4 regions of the Comamonas sp. MYb396 genome follow, and region 1 is predicted to be linked to each of the others. Evidence: predicted binding sites of a transcription regulator. Region 1 holds the regulator's gene; each other region holds the start of a gene.

What was found. Region 1 encodes LexA, which represses DNA repair genes until DNA is damaged. Its sites were predicted from a motif close to ACTGTATNNNNATACAGT; they were not measured.
Region 2: the regulator LexA is predicted to act here: its motif matches at 1,770-1,787, upstream of WH265_RS05035 (PA0069 family radical SAM protein).
Region 3: the regulator LexA is predicted to act here: its motif matches at 1,874-1,891, upstream of WH265_RS00165 (putative DNA modification/repair radical SAM protein).
Region 4: the regulator LexA is predicted to act here: its motif matches at 2,026-2,043, upstream of WH265_RS05510 (DNA topoisomerase IV subunit B).

What each region holds. Positions count from the first base shown of each region.
Region 1 is NZ_JBBGYU010000004.1:184,797-188,082, forward strand. It holds gene WH265_RS11115 (FMN-dependent NADH-azoreductase) at 1-445, shown strand, start outside; gene WH265_RS11120 (hypothetical protein) at 840-1,430, opposite strand; gene lexA (transcriptional repressor LexA) at 1,575-2,291, opposite strand; gene WH265_RS11130 (asparaginase) at 2,406-3,286, shown strand, end outside.
Region 2 is NZ_JBBGYU010000002.1:187,734-191,019, forward strand. It holds gene WH265_RS05030 (phosphoethanolamine transferase) at 1-442, shown strand, start outside; gene WH265_RS05035 (PA0069 family radical SAM protein) at 439-1,641, opposite strand; gene rnk (nucleoside diphosphate kinase regulator) at 1,917-2,330, shown strand; gene WH265_RS05045 (acyltransferase family protein) at 2,374-3,286, opposite strand, start outside.
Region 3 is NZ_JBBGYU010000001.1:36,935-40,220, forward strand. It holds gene WH265_RS00160 (TIGR03915 family putative DNA repair protein) at 1-529, opposite strand, end outside; gene WH265_RS00165 (putative DNA modification/repair radical SAM protein) at 541-1,869, opposite strand; gene WH265_RS00170 (tripartite tricarboxylate transporter substrate binding protein) at 2,071-3,051, opposite strand; gene WH265_RS00175 (tripartite tricarboxylate transporter substrate binding protein) at 3,177-3,286, opposite strand, start outside.
Region 4 is NZ_JBBGYU010000002.1:291,227-294,512, forward strand. It holds gene WH265_RS05510 (DNA topoisomerase IV subunit B) at 16-1,992, opposite strand; gene WH265_RS05515 (MFS transporter) at 2,181-3,286, shown strand, end outside.

The sequences.
Region 1 (3,286 bases):
TGCACCCGCGCTGGCCTGGTCGGAAACGCTGATCAAGGAGCTGGAAGACAGCGATCTGCTGATGATTCTGACCCCCATGCACAACTTTGCGGTGCCGGCCACGCTCAAGCTCTGGCTGGACCATGTGATCCGTATCCACCGCAGCTTTGCATCCACGCCCGAAGGCAAGATTGGTTTGATGAAGGACCGTCCTAGCTTGGTATTGGTGAGTTCCGGCGGCTTCCATACGGGGCCCCGGGCCAAGCAGGAAGACTTTTTGACGCCCTATCTGCGCTATGCGCTGGCCTCCATTGGCATCCGCAATGTGCATTTTGTGTTGCTGCAAGGCCTGGTGTTTGGGCCTGACGCGGTGGCTGCTGCGCTGGATGGCGCAAGAGATGCGTTGCGCGAGCAACTGGCCCCATTCAAGCAGCAGGCGCTGGAGGCTTTGGCTGCTGCGCGCTGACAGGACAAGAGGCTGGCGCAAGTGGGCAGCAGACAGCGATGGCTGGCAGCGCGGGCTGCCGAGCACGCGGGCCTTGTGTCACCATGGCCTGGTCTGAGCGGCAGGAAGGGATGCTGCTGGCTGGGCAGCTCTGAGCCGCTGTTGCAACCGCCCTGCATATTGCCCGGAATTTCTCAGCGCCGTTCTGGAATCCCTCCGGTAGGCCGTTGTCTAGCCGGCCGCACCTAGCCGGCCGCACCTGGCCGGCCGCACCAACTGGCACATCGGGCCGCCTGCGGCATGGTGGCGCGTCAGGAATGCCGAGCCCCATGCCCAAACCCTTGGCCCGCCTGGCTCTGTTTGCAGCGTTCAACGCATGCTGGCGGCCAGACTTGATGCCCGCCTGGGCACCGGCTTAGACCGCGTGCAGATGTTCCAGCCGTTCCAGGCGTTCGAGCTCGGCACAGATATCGGCCATGCTGCCCGACATGGCCCAGCGCATACCCTTTTGGCGGTGCAGGCTGGCCGGTTGGGCCCAGTACATCTTGATGGGGGCATCGTTGGCGGCCTGGGCGCTGCAGCGCTGCACTGACAGGAAGGGGCGGGTGTGGGACTGTGCGCCTACCGAGAGGCGGCGGCGCGCAGCGGGTTTGCGCGGCAGGCGGATGCGGTCAATGGGGCGCTGTGCGGGGGCCTCATCGGCAGGGGAGTCTGCGTGGGGCTTTTCCATGCCGGACGTGTCCACGCGGGACGTATCCACGCCGGACATGTTCAGGCCCTGGCCATCGAGCAAGCTCAGCTGCTGGGCGGCGCCACGCTGTACAGCGGCAGAGGACGCGGTGGCAAAGCAGTGCACCTGGGCGGCGAGCTGGCCGTCATTGGCGGCGCCATGGCCGGGTCGGCGGCGGTTGCTGCGCACAATGGCACGCTGGATGGACTGGAACCAGGGCAGGCCAGCGACGAGGGAAAAGGGCGCAAGCGCGCACAATGCATCTGCTACAAGCATAGGAGACTCCTTGGTATACGGGTAACAGCAGGATTGCGCAGGGCGAGCGCATCCCCCAGGGCTGTGGGCCAAGAGCCCACAACGCCCGCTACCTGGGGTTGCGCAGAAAAGGGAGGGCCGAAGTGGCCGGAAGGGCCGCTAGGCCTAGTTCAGCATCGTGTTGCGGATCAGGCCCACGGCAATGCCTTCGATCTCAAAGGGCTCGCCGGGCTGCACGATGATGGGCAGGTAATCCGGGTTTTCGGCCAGCAACTCAATGCCGTCCTTGGTGCGCTGCAGGCGCTTGACGGTGACGTCATCGCCCAGGCGCGCCACAATGATCTGGCCGTTGCGGGCCTCGCGCGTGGCTTTGACGGCCAGCAGATCGCCATCGATGATGCCGACATCGCGCATCGACATACCGCGCACCTTGAGCAGGTAATCGGGCTGCTGCTGGAACAGGCCGCCCTCCACGGTATAGGTTTGGTCGACATGCTCTTGCGCCAGGATGGGCGAGCCGGCCGAGACGCGGCCGATCAGCGGCAGGGCCAGCTGGGCGAGCTCTTGCACCACGCGGCCGAGGCCGGCGGTGGCATTGGACACGCCTGCCAGCGGTGAGGAGAAGCGCGTGCCGCGAGCGGCATTGATGGAGCGCACGGTATCGCTTTGCAGGCGAATCCCCCGGGAGGTGCCGCTGACCAGCTCGATCACGCCCTTGCGGGCCAGCGCCTTGAGGTGGTCTTCTGCCGAATTGGCCGATTTGAAGCCCAGCTTGCTGGCAATCTCGGCGCGCGTTGGCGGGGCGCCGGTGCGCGAAATGGCGGTCTGGATCAGGTCCAGAATTTCTTGTTGGCGCGCGGTCAGTTTGGGATGGTCTCGCATAAGATCTCCGTGTGATCTGCGGTGCCGGGCAGAAGCAAAGCCACTGTGCATCCCAACACCTGTATATCAATCCAGTACCTGTATTTTTAACCAGTTTTTTGCAGGAGGCAAGCCTTGCAGCCAAAAATTTTGATCATCGGCACCGGCGGCACCATTGCCGGCATGGCCGATGATGCCGAGAAACCCGGCCAATACCGCGCAGCCCAGCTGTCCATTGCGGCCTTGCTGGCGGGTGTGAGCGGCATCGAGACAGCTGCGGCAGGCCCGCTGGATGCGGTGCAGATAGCGCAAATTGATAGCAAGGACATGAACGACGAGGTCTGGCATGCACTGCTCAAGCGCTGCGATGCGGCCATGCGCGATGAGACCGTGCGCGCTGTTGTTATCACCCACGGAACCGATACGCTCGAAGAGACGGCCTGGTTCCTGCACTGCGTTTTAGGACGCCTGGCCAAGCCCGTGGTGCTGACCTGCGCCATGCGCCCGGCCAATGCGCTGATGCCCGATGGCCCGCAAAACCTCAAGGATGCCGTGGCCGCCGCAGCGGCGCTGGATGCGGATGGCCAACCTCTGCTGCGGGAGGTGGTGGCCGTGACGGGCGGCGGCGAGCTGCACAGCGCGCGCTGGCTGCAAAAGCTGCACCCGCACCGCTTGCTGGCCTTTTCATCGGGCGAGCAGGGCCCCTTGGGCTGGGTGGATGGCATGACCGTGCGCCTGCGCCAGGGCTATGCGCCGCAAGCTGAAGATGTGGCGGGCGACTACACCGGCAGCGCCTGGCTGGCCGCCTTGCCTGCCCCCGCCAGCGCGCCCTGGCCCTGGGTGGAGATCGTTACCAGCCATGCCGGTATGCGCCCCGGGCTGGTGGACGCCCTGCAGGCCCAGGGCATCGACGGCCTGGTGGTGGCGACCACCGGTAATGGCACCGTGCATCAGGTGCTGCTGGAGGCCATGGTGCGTGCACGCCAGCAAGGTTTGCCGGTATGGCGCAGCAGCCG
Region 2 (3,286 bases), on a different contig from region 1:
CGGCCTGATCGACTGGCTGGCCAGCAAGGGCCAGCGCCAGCCCACGGCCATGATGTATGTGGCCGACCATGGCGAATCGCTGGGCGAAAACAATATCTACCTGCACGGCCTGCCCTATTCCGTCGCCCCCGATGTGCAAAAGCATGTGCCCTGGATCACCTGGCTCTCGCCCGCCATGCAGCAACGCATGGGCATGAGCACCAGCTGCCTGCAGCAGGCCGTGGCCACTGCCCGCATCAGCCATGACAACCTGTTCCACTCGATGCTGGGCCTGACCGATGTGCAGACCGCACTGCACCAGGCCGATCTGGATATTTTTGCCAGCTGCAAGGGCCGCTCTGCACCAGCTGCCACTTTGGCGCAGCTGGCATCTGCCTCTGTGCCGGCAAGCGTTGCAGCGCAGCCGCCGACCACGGTCGCCGCTGCTCGCAAGCGCGGCTAAAACAGGTTTCCCTGTCCAGGGTGCGGCGCCTGCGCGGCGCCTCCCTGGCGCACGGCCTGCTGCATCTGCTGCACCTGTTGTGCGCGCCAGGCCTCAAAACCGCGCCAGTCCATCTCCTGCCGCTCGCGCCCATAGCCCAGCTGCGCGCAGGCCCGCACAAAGCGCTGGCGCACCAGGTCGGCCCACAGGCCCTGGCCCTTCATGCGGCTGAAGGACTGGCTGTCATAGCTCTTGCCGCGCAGCCGGTCGGCCTCGCTGATCTGGTGCAGGTCGCGCACCCGCTGCATCACCCGGGCAGCGCGCTGTGGGTAATGGGCCTGCAGCCACTGCTGGAACACGACATTGAGTTCCCAGGGCAGGCGCAGCACGGTGTAGAAGGCGGTGGTGGCGCCGGCCTCGCGCGCGGCTGCCAGCACCTCTTCCATGTCCTCGGTCAAAAACGGAATATGCGGCGCCACGCTCACCCCGACAGGAATGCCGGCCTCCGTCAGCTGGCGGATGGTGCGCAGCCGCCGGTGCGGCGCCGCAGCCCGGGGCTCGAGCAGGCGGGTCAGCTGTGGGTCCAGGCTGGTGATCGTGATGTAGACGGCCGCCGCGTTCTTGCGCGCCGCTGCGGCAATCAGGTCGGTATCGCGCTCCACCGCGCTGCTCTTGGTGATCAGCGAGAACGGGTGCTCGGCCTCGCTGAGCACCTCGATCAGCTGCCGCGTCAGGCCCAGCTCGCGCTCGATCGGCTGGTAGCAATCGGTGGCCGAGCCGATATTGAGCGAGGCCGGCTGGTAGCGCGGGCGGCTGATCTCGGCCTTGAGCACCTGGGCAATATTGGTCTTGGCAAACAACTGGGTTTCAAAATCCAGCCCCGGCGAGAGGTTCAGGTAGCTGTGGTAGGGCCTGGCATAGCAGTAGATGCAGCCATGCTCGCAGCCCCGGTAGGGGTTGACCGAGTGATCAAAGAAGATATCGGGTGAGTCGTTTTTCTGGATCGCGCTGCGCGCCCGCTCCTCGTGTACCTGGGTTGGCAGGCTCTCGGCGTCCTGCTGCCACCAGGCGCCTTCTTCCAGGTTCAGATCTGCATCGCCAGCCACAGGCGCCTCAGCGGCTGCAGGGGTCCAGCCATCGTCAGCCCATTCCCGCACATCGCTGGCAAAACGGTGGCGGGGTGCCCCCACCGCGCCGCGCCCCTTGCGGGCCACTGGCAGGGGCACACGCACCGGCACAGGCCCATCCAGGTCGTCCGCGCAGCGCTGCAGGGCCTGCGGGTCGTCTAGCGGGGCAGTGTCAACGGTGTGGATGGAGGGATGGCGGGCAGGCATACTAACGGATGATGACTGTTTTTATATACAGTATTTCATGCATTGTCCGCCATCCCCGCATCCTCTGCAAGCGCCGCGCACACCAGGGCTATTCGCACCGTTTTGGTGCGAAATGGGGCTTGGCCTACATTCGGGGATTACATACTCCGGAGGAAGTTTTCATGTCTCGCAAACCCCAACTCATCCTGTCATCCCTGGATGTGGACCGCCTGGAAGCGCTGCTGGAGGCGATGCCGGCCAGTGCCTTCCCCGGCAAGGCGGATCTGGAGGCCGAGATTGCCCGCGCCGATATTGTGGAGCCCAGCGATATTCCGCCGGATGTGGTGACGATGAACTCCACGGTGAACTTTGACATTGCCGAATCGGGCAAGCAGTTCCAGCTGACCCTGGTCTACCCCAAGGACCTGGACGACACCAGCAGCAAGATTTCGGTATTTGCACCCGTGGGCAGTGCGCTGCTGGGCCTGGCGATTGGCGATGAGCTGGCCTGGCCGTCCGTGGGCGGAAAGACGATGACGGTGCGTGTGACCGGCATCAGCTACCAGCCCGAGCGCGCCGGCGATCTGCACCGCTGAGCGGTCAACCGACAAGCGCCGGCAAGGGCCGGCAAGGGCCTGCCTACATCGACAAGCGCGCCCCCACCAGGGTCACCAGCAGGCCGCCCCCGACCAGGCCCAGCTCCCAGCGGGCAACAGAGCGCAGGCTGGGCGTACGCGCCTCCACCCCCAGGTAGAGCGCGCGCCCGGCCAGCAGCGACAGCGCAAAGGCCAGGCCCATGCCCAGCCAGTTGAGCCAGGGCTGGCTCGGCCAGACATGCGAGACCACCGCGTTGCACAGCACCACGATGGAAAAGTGCACCAGAAACACCGAGTAGCCCATTTGGCCCAGCGACTGCAGCCAGCGCACAGGCGCCTGGCGGCCCAGCCAGTCGACCAGGCGGCTGTCTGCCGGCAGGCGCATCAGCCACAGCAGCGCGACGGAGCCGCACAGTGCCACCGCAATGCGCAGGCGGAAATCCACTTCCAGTGACACGAGACCAAAAGCGAGCAGGCAGGCCGTCCAGGACCAGGGTTTGGCGCTTTGGCTGCCCCAGAAAGCCAGCATGCCCATGCCATAGGCACCGATAAAGTAGACAAACCACATGTCCAGCTCGCTGTGGCGGTTGAACACCAGCAGCGACAAGGCCGTGAGCGCCAGCACGACCCACTGGCCCAGTTGCAGGCCCAGCCATTGGCGGGCCCAGCGGCGGCTCCATGCAAACAGCAAGGTGACGGCGGCGAACAGCTGAAAATCGATCGCCACATACCAGACACCGGCCGACAGCGCATCTTCGCCGCTGATGTCCTGCAGCATCAGCGCATTGGCGATCAGCTGCTGCCAGGTAGGCTCGGCGGGTACGGATTCATGGGCAAACCAGGGCCGCACCAGCGCTGCGATGAACACAGCCAGCAACAGCGCGACGGAATAAGGCGCGAGCAGGCGCAGCGCGCGCTGGCCGATCTTGGCCAGCGGGCTGCCAAAGCGGGCCACA
Region 3 (3,286 bases), on a different contig from region 1:
CGGGCCGAAAGCGCACAAAGGCATGCATCTTGTGGATCTCGCGCCCCACCGCGCGGGCCAGGCGCTCGATCTCGCGCCAATCGGCATCCAGCGCATCGCCCGCCAGGCTGGGCATGGCCTGCAGCCGCGACAGCCAGCGGTAGCACAGCATAAAGCGGCCCGGGTTGCGGTGGCAGCAGGCATGGCGCAGCACGGCCAGCTGGGGTTTGCGGATATGCACCGGCTGGCCGGGTGCGATGGCCAAGCGGTCCAGTGCCTCGGGGGTGATGACGCGGGGTGGCGCATCGGCCCTAGCATCGGCTGCCGCAGCAAGGGCTGCCCCAGCATCGGCTGCCGCAGCATAGGCTGCCCCAGCATCCGCAAACAAATCACCATCCTCGGCCTGGGTGGCCAACGTATCCGACCAGCGCCAGTGCACCAGCTCGGGCGCTGCGCCCAGGGCCAGCAATACCCGCGCCGCTTGGCGGAAGCCGGCAAAGTCATCCGGTGCGTCCAACATCACCGTCAAGCTGTCGTTCTCTGCCTGCATGCCTGGCCTCCTCAAAACAGGGCTATCTGCGCCGCAGCCGCCAACTGCATGCCGCTGTGCCTGCGCTGCACGGCGCCCTGCCCCATCTGGGCCAGCAGCTGTTGGCGCAAGCTCGGGCTGTCGAGCATGGCCAGCGGCGGGTGGTAGTCGTCGAGCTCGACAAAAGGCAGTACCTTGCTGGTGGCAACACGCAGCTGCTGCAGATCGGCCAGCCGCAGCCGGCGCACCCGGCGGGCGGCCAGCAGACGCTCGACACTGCCGACACCCAAGCCCGGCACGCGCAGCAGCCAAGCCTTGGCCGCACGGTTCAAATCCACCGGGAAATGCTGGCGCTGCGACAGCGCCCAGGCGAGCTTGGGGTCGAGCTCCAGATCGAGCATGCCGCCGGCCGCTGGTGCGGTAATTTCTGCCGGGCTAAAGCCGTAGAAGCGCATCAACCAATCGGCCTGGTAGAGCCGGTGCTCGCGGATCAGTGGCGGCGCCTGCAGCGGCAGATCGGACGAGGCATCGGGGATGGGGCTGAAGGCCGAGTAGTAGACCCGGCGCAGGCGCTGGCCGGTGTAGAGCGCGCTGCTGGTGAGCAAGATGGTCGCATCATTGGCGCTGTCGGCGCCGACAATCATCTGCGTGCTTTGGCCCGCCGGCGCATAGCTGGGCGCTGCTGCCCGAGCGGCCTGGCGCTGGCGGGGCAGCGATACCAGCTTGCTGCCCTGCTGGTCTTGCGTCTGCTGCCGCGCGACCTCGATATGTTCTGCCACCTGGTGCATGGCAGAGGCAATGCCTACGGCATCTTTCTCAGGCGCCAATTGCTGCAGGCCCTGCTGCGTGGGCAGCTCGATATTGATGCTGAGGCGGTCTGCATAGCGACCGGCCAGGGCCAGCAGCTCGGGCGAGGCATCCGGAATCGTCTTGAGGTGGATGTAACCGCGAAAATCATGGTCCTCGCGCAGGCTGCGCGCCACCTCGACCAGCTGCTCCATCGTGTAGTCCGACGACTGGATGATGCCGCTGGACAGAAACAGGCCTTCTATGCAGTTGCGGCGGTAAAAGTCCAGCGTCAGGCCCACCACCTCAGCGGCGCTGAAGCGGGCGCGCTGCACATTGGAGCTCTTGCGGTTGATGCAGTAGCGGCAGTCGTAGATGCAGAAGTTGGTCAGCAGAATCTTGAGCAGCGAGACACAGCGGCCATCGGGCGTATAGCTGTGGCAGATGCCCATGCCCTCGGTCGACCCCATCCCCTCGCCGCCCAGGGAGTTGCGGGGCTTGCTGCCGCTGGATGCGCAGCTGGCATCGTATTTGGCAGCGTCAGCCAGGATCTGGAGTTTGGCGAGGGTTTGCATAAATACTGTGTATATATACAGTATTCTAGCAAAACCTCAGCAGCTTCGCCAGTGCGGGCGCGGTCCCGCTTGAGATTGCTCCCCTCTGGGAAGGCTGGCGACGGGATTCAGATGAAGGTAGATTTTTGCAAATACTGTATATGAATACAGCATTCGTCAAAACCAATACCTTTCCCGCGCCAGTCGGCTCTCAAAGCTGCATCAAGCCTGGGGCCCCAGCTTGGCGAGCACGGCTTTTTCCTTGACCGTGGACTCGGCGGCAAACTTCTTGTAGTCGGCGCTGTTCATGTAGATGGGCAGCATCTCAAAGCGCTGCAGCATGGCCTGGTAGCTTTCCATTTCCATCGCTTGCTTGAAGGCTTTGTGCAAGGCAGCTTGCACATCAACCGGCATGCCCTTGGGGCCCACCAGGCCAAAGGGCGAGTACTGCGTGGTTGGCAGGCCCAGCTCGATCAAGGTGGGGGTGTTGGGCAAGGTGGGCAGGCGCTTTTCGGTCCAGACATTCAAGGCAACCATGCGGCCCTGGTCCACATAGGGGATCACGGCGCTGGTGTCGGCCGCGACCATCACCTCGCCCGCCATCGTGGCGCGCATCAGCTCGGACGAGCCTTTGTAGGGCACATGCACAACATCCAGCCCCAGCTGCTGCGCAATGATGGCCGAGGTGACATGGGGCGAGGTGTAGGTACCGGTATTGCCAAGCGTGAGCTTGCCAGGGTTGGCCTTGGCCCAGGCCACCACATCCTGCCAGCTCTTGAGGCCGGACTGGGTGCTGGCCACCATGCAGAACGCATAGCCGGTGACATTGATGATGTAGCTCAGGTCCTCCACCGGGTTCCATTTGAGGCCGGTGGTAAAAGGCAGGCGCATCACGCTCATCGGCAGCTGGGCGATGGTGTAGCCATCTGCTGCCGTGTTCTGCAACTGTGTCGCGGGCAGCGAGCCGGCCGCGCCGGGGCGGTTTTCCACCACAATCGGTTGGCCCAGCACCTTGGCGGCGTTCTCGGCCAGTTGGCGCATCGTCAGATCGGTCGGCCCACCGGCCGGAAAAGCCACTACCAGCTTGATCGCCCGGCTGGGAAAGGTCTTGCTGGCATGGGCCAGCGATGCGCCCGCCCCCATCCAGGCACCGGCTGCCGTGGCAGCCCCTGCTTGCAGCATGCTTCTGCGCGTCAACACCATATCTTTGTCTCCATTTCGGTCTATAGGCGACAAAGAGTGTAGAAAAGCGCAGCCAGGCGCCGCGACGCCTGGGCGACATGGTCGGTGGCGCGTAAGGATTCTGGTGGCGAGCCCCGGTGGTGGCCCTATTCCACCGTCGCGCCCGACTGCTTGACCGCCTTGCCCCACTCGGCGATTTCGCTGGCCACAAAGCGGTCCATCTCCGGGCCACTGGTCGGTGCGGGCTCCGAGCCCC
Region 4 (3,286 bases), on a different contig from region 1:
ATGGGCAGCAGGACATCAGATATCAATTTCGACCTCATGGCCGTGCAGCTCCATCAGGTCGCGGCGGGCCGCAGCCTCGCCCTTGCCCATCAGCTGGGTCATGACCTCACGGGTTTGCTGCACATCGGTCTGGCTCAGGCGCACCGGCAACAGGCGGCGCGTGTCCGGGTTCAGCGTGGTTTCCCACAGCTGCTCGGCATTCATCTCGCCCAGGCCCTTGAAGCGGCTGACCTGGCATTTCTCGCGCGGCACACCGTCCTTGGCGGCCTTGTCGAAGATGGCATGCATCTCGGCCTCGTCCAGTGCGTAGACCTTGGCAGCGGGTTTCTTGCCCCGGGCAGGGATATCGACGCGAAAGAGCGGCGGCCGCGCCACGCAGACATGGCCCTTGTCGATGAGCTGCGGGAAATGCTTGAAGAACAGCGTCAGCAGCAGCACCTGGATGTGCGAGCCGTCCACGTCGGCGTCGCTCAGGATGCAGATCTTGCCGTAACGCAGACCGCTCAGGTCGACCTCGTCATCGGGGCCATGCGGGTCCACGCCGATGGCTACCGAGATATCGTGGATTTCAGTGTTGGCAAACAGGCGGTCGCGGTCCACTTCCCAGGTGTTGAGCACCTTGCCGCGCAGCGGCAGGATGGCCTGGGTTTCCTTGTCGCGGCCCATCTTGGCGCTGCCGCCGGCCGAATCGCCCTCGACCAGAAACACCTCGTTGTAGGCCAGGTCGCGGCTTTCGCAATCGGTCAGCTTGCCGGGCAACACGGCCACGCCGCTGCCCTTGCGCTTTTCCACCTTCTGGCCGGCGCGCTGGCGCGTCTGCGCCGCCTTGATCGCAATCTCGGCGAGCTTCTTGCCGTATTCGACATTCTGGTTCAGCCACAGCTCCAGCGCCGGCCGCACCATGCCCGAGACCAGGCGCACCGCATCGCGCGAGTTCAGGCGCTCCTTGATCTGGCCCTGGAACTGGGGATCGAGCACCTTGGCCGAGAGCACATAGCTGGCACGGGCAAACACGTCCTCGGGCATCAGCTTGACGCCCTTGGGCAGCAGCGAATGCAGCTCGATAAAGCTCTTGACCGCCTGGAACAGGCCATCGCGCAGCCCGCTTTCATGCGTGCCGCCCGCCGTGGTCGGGATCAGGTTGACATAGCTCTCGCGCACCGGCTGGCCTTCGTCGGTAAAGGCCACGCACCACGATGCCCCTTCGCCCTCGGCAAAATGGTCATCGCTGCGGCCGGCAAAGCCCTCGCCCTCGAACACGGGAATGATCGGGTCCACCGGCAAGGTCTGCAGCAGGTAGTCCTTGAGGCCGCCCTTGTACAGCCAGGTCTGCGTCTCGCGGCTCTTGTCCTGCGTCAGCTGCACGCTCACGCCCGGCATCAGCACGGCCTTGCTGCGCAGCAGGTGCACCAGCTCGCCCATCGGCAGGTGGCTGGATTCGAAATACTTGGCATCGGGCCAGACGCGCACCGTCGTGCCCTGCTTGCGGTCACCGCTGACCATCGCGCGCACCTGCAGGGGCTCGACCACATCGCCACCGGCAAAGGCCATTGTGGCGACCGAGCCATCGCGGTGCACCGTCACCTCCATGCGGGTGGCCAAGGCGTTGGTCACCGAGACACCCACGCCGTGCAGACCGCCCGAGAAGCTGTAGGCGCCGCCCTGGCCCTTGTCGAACTTGCCGCCCGCATGCAGGCGGGTGAAGACCAGCTCCACCACGGGCGCATGTTCTTCGGGGTGCAGGCCAAAGGGAATGCCCCGGCCGTCGTCCTCCACACTCACCGAGCCATCGGTGTGCAGGTAGACGCGAATTTTCTTGCCAAAGCCGGCCAGCGCTTCGTCGGCCGCGTTGTCGATCACCTCCTGGATGATGTGCAGCGGATTGTCGGTGCGGGTATACATGCCCGGGCGCTGCTTGACCGGCTCAAGCCCCTTGAGAACCCGTATCGAGCCCTCTGCGTATTCACTGGTAGACGTGTTTTTGCTTGCCATAACTTTCCATTCTAGCGGCTGCCATTGTAAATAGCTGTATAGATAAACAGGTGGAACTTGTTGACGATTCACGACGCTTGGCCGCAAAAGCCTGCAATGGGCTTGGGCGGCCACCGGGCAATATGCGGGCGACAGCCGGTTTTTGGCGTTGGAGTAACAATTCTTGGATAACGAGACATCCTTAGACTATGCAAAACAACGCACAACGATTGTCCATGGCCCGCGTGCTGCTCTGTGGCGGCGCCGTAGTGACCCTGTCCATGGGCATCCGCCACGGTTTTGGCCTCTGGCTGCAGCCGATCACCCAGGAGATGGGCTGGACGCGCGAGTCCTTCGCCTTGGCGCTGGCGGTGCAAAACCTCAGCTGGGGCCTGATCGGCATCTTTACCGGCATGCTGGCCGACCGCTTTGGCGCCAGCAAGGTGCTGGTCTGCGGCGCGCTGCTGTACGCGCTGGGCCTGGCCGGCATGGCCTGGGCGCCCAATACGCTGATGTTTGCGCTCACCGCCGGCCTTTTGATCGGCATGGCGCAGACGGGCACCACCTATGCGGTGATCTATGGCGTCATCGGGCGCCAGTTGCCCGCTGAGAAACGCTCCTGGGCCATGGGGGTGGCCGCGGCCGCAGGCTCCTTTGGCCAGTTCTTCATGGTGCCGGTCGAGGGCCAGCTGATCGCCAGCCTGGGCTGGCAGAACGCGCTGCTGGTCTGCGCCATCCTGGTGCTGACCATCGTGCCGCTGGCCATTGCGCTGCGCGAGCCCAATTTCCATGCGCTCAAGCGCAGTGCTGGCGCTGGCGCGCAGCAAACCATTGCCCAGGCCGTGGCAGAGGCCTTTCGCAACCCCAGCTTTTTGCTGCTGACCGCCGGTTATTTTGTCTGTGGCTTCCAGGTGATGTTCATCGGCGTACACATGCCCAGCTACCTGAAGGACTTTGGCCTGCCGCCCCATGTGGCCAGCTATTCGCTGGCGTTGATCGGCCTCTTCAATATCTTTGGCACCTACCTGGCCGGGTCGCTCGGCCAGCGCATGGCCAAGCGCTACCTGCTCTCGGGCATTTATTTCATCCGCGCCATCGCCATCGTGGTGTTCCTGCTGGTGCCGCTGTCGCCCTGGTCGGTCTACGTCTTTGCCGCCGTGATGGGCTTTTTGTGGCTGTCCACCGTGCCGCTCACCAATGGCGCCATCGCGCAGATCTTTGGCGTGCAGCACCTGTCCATGCTCAGCGGCTTTGTGTTCTTCAGCCACCAGATCGGCAGCTTCCTGGGCATCTGGCTGGGCGGTTACCTCTATGA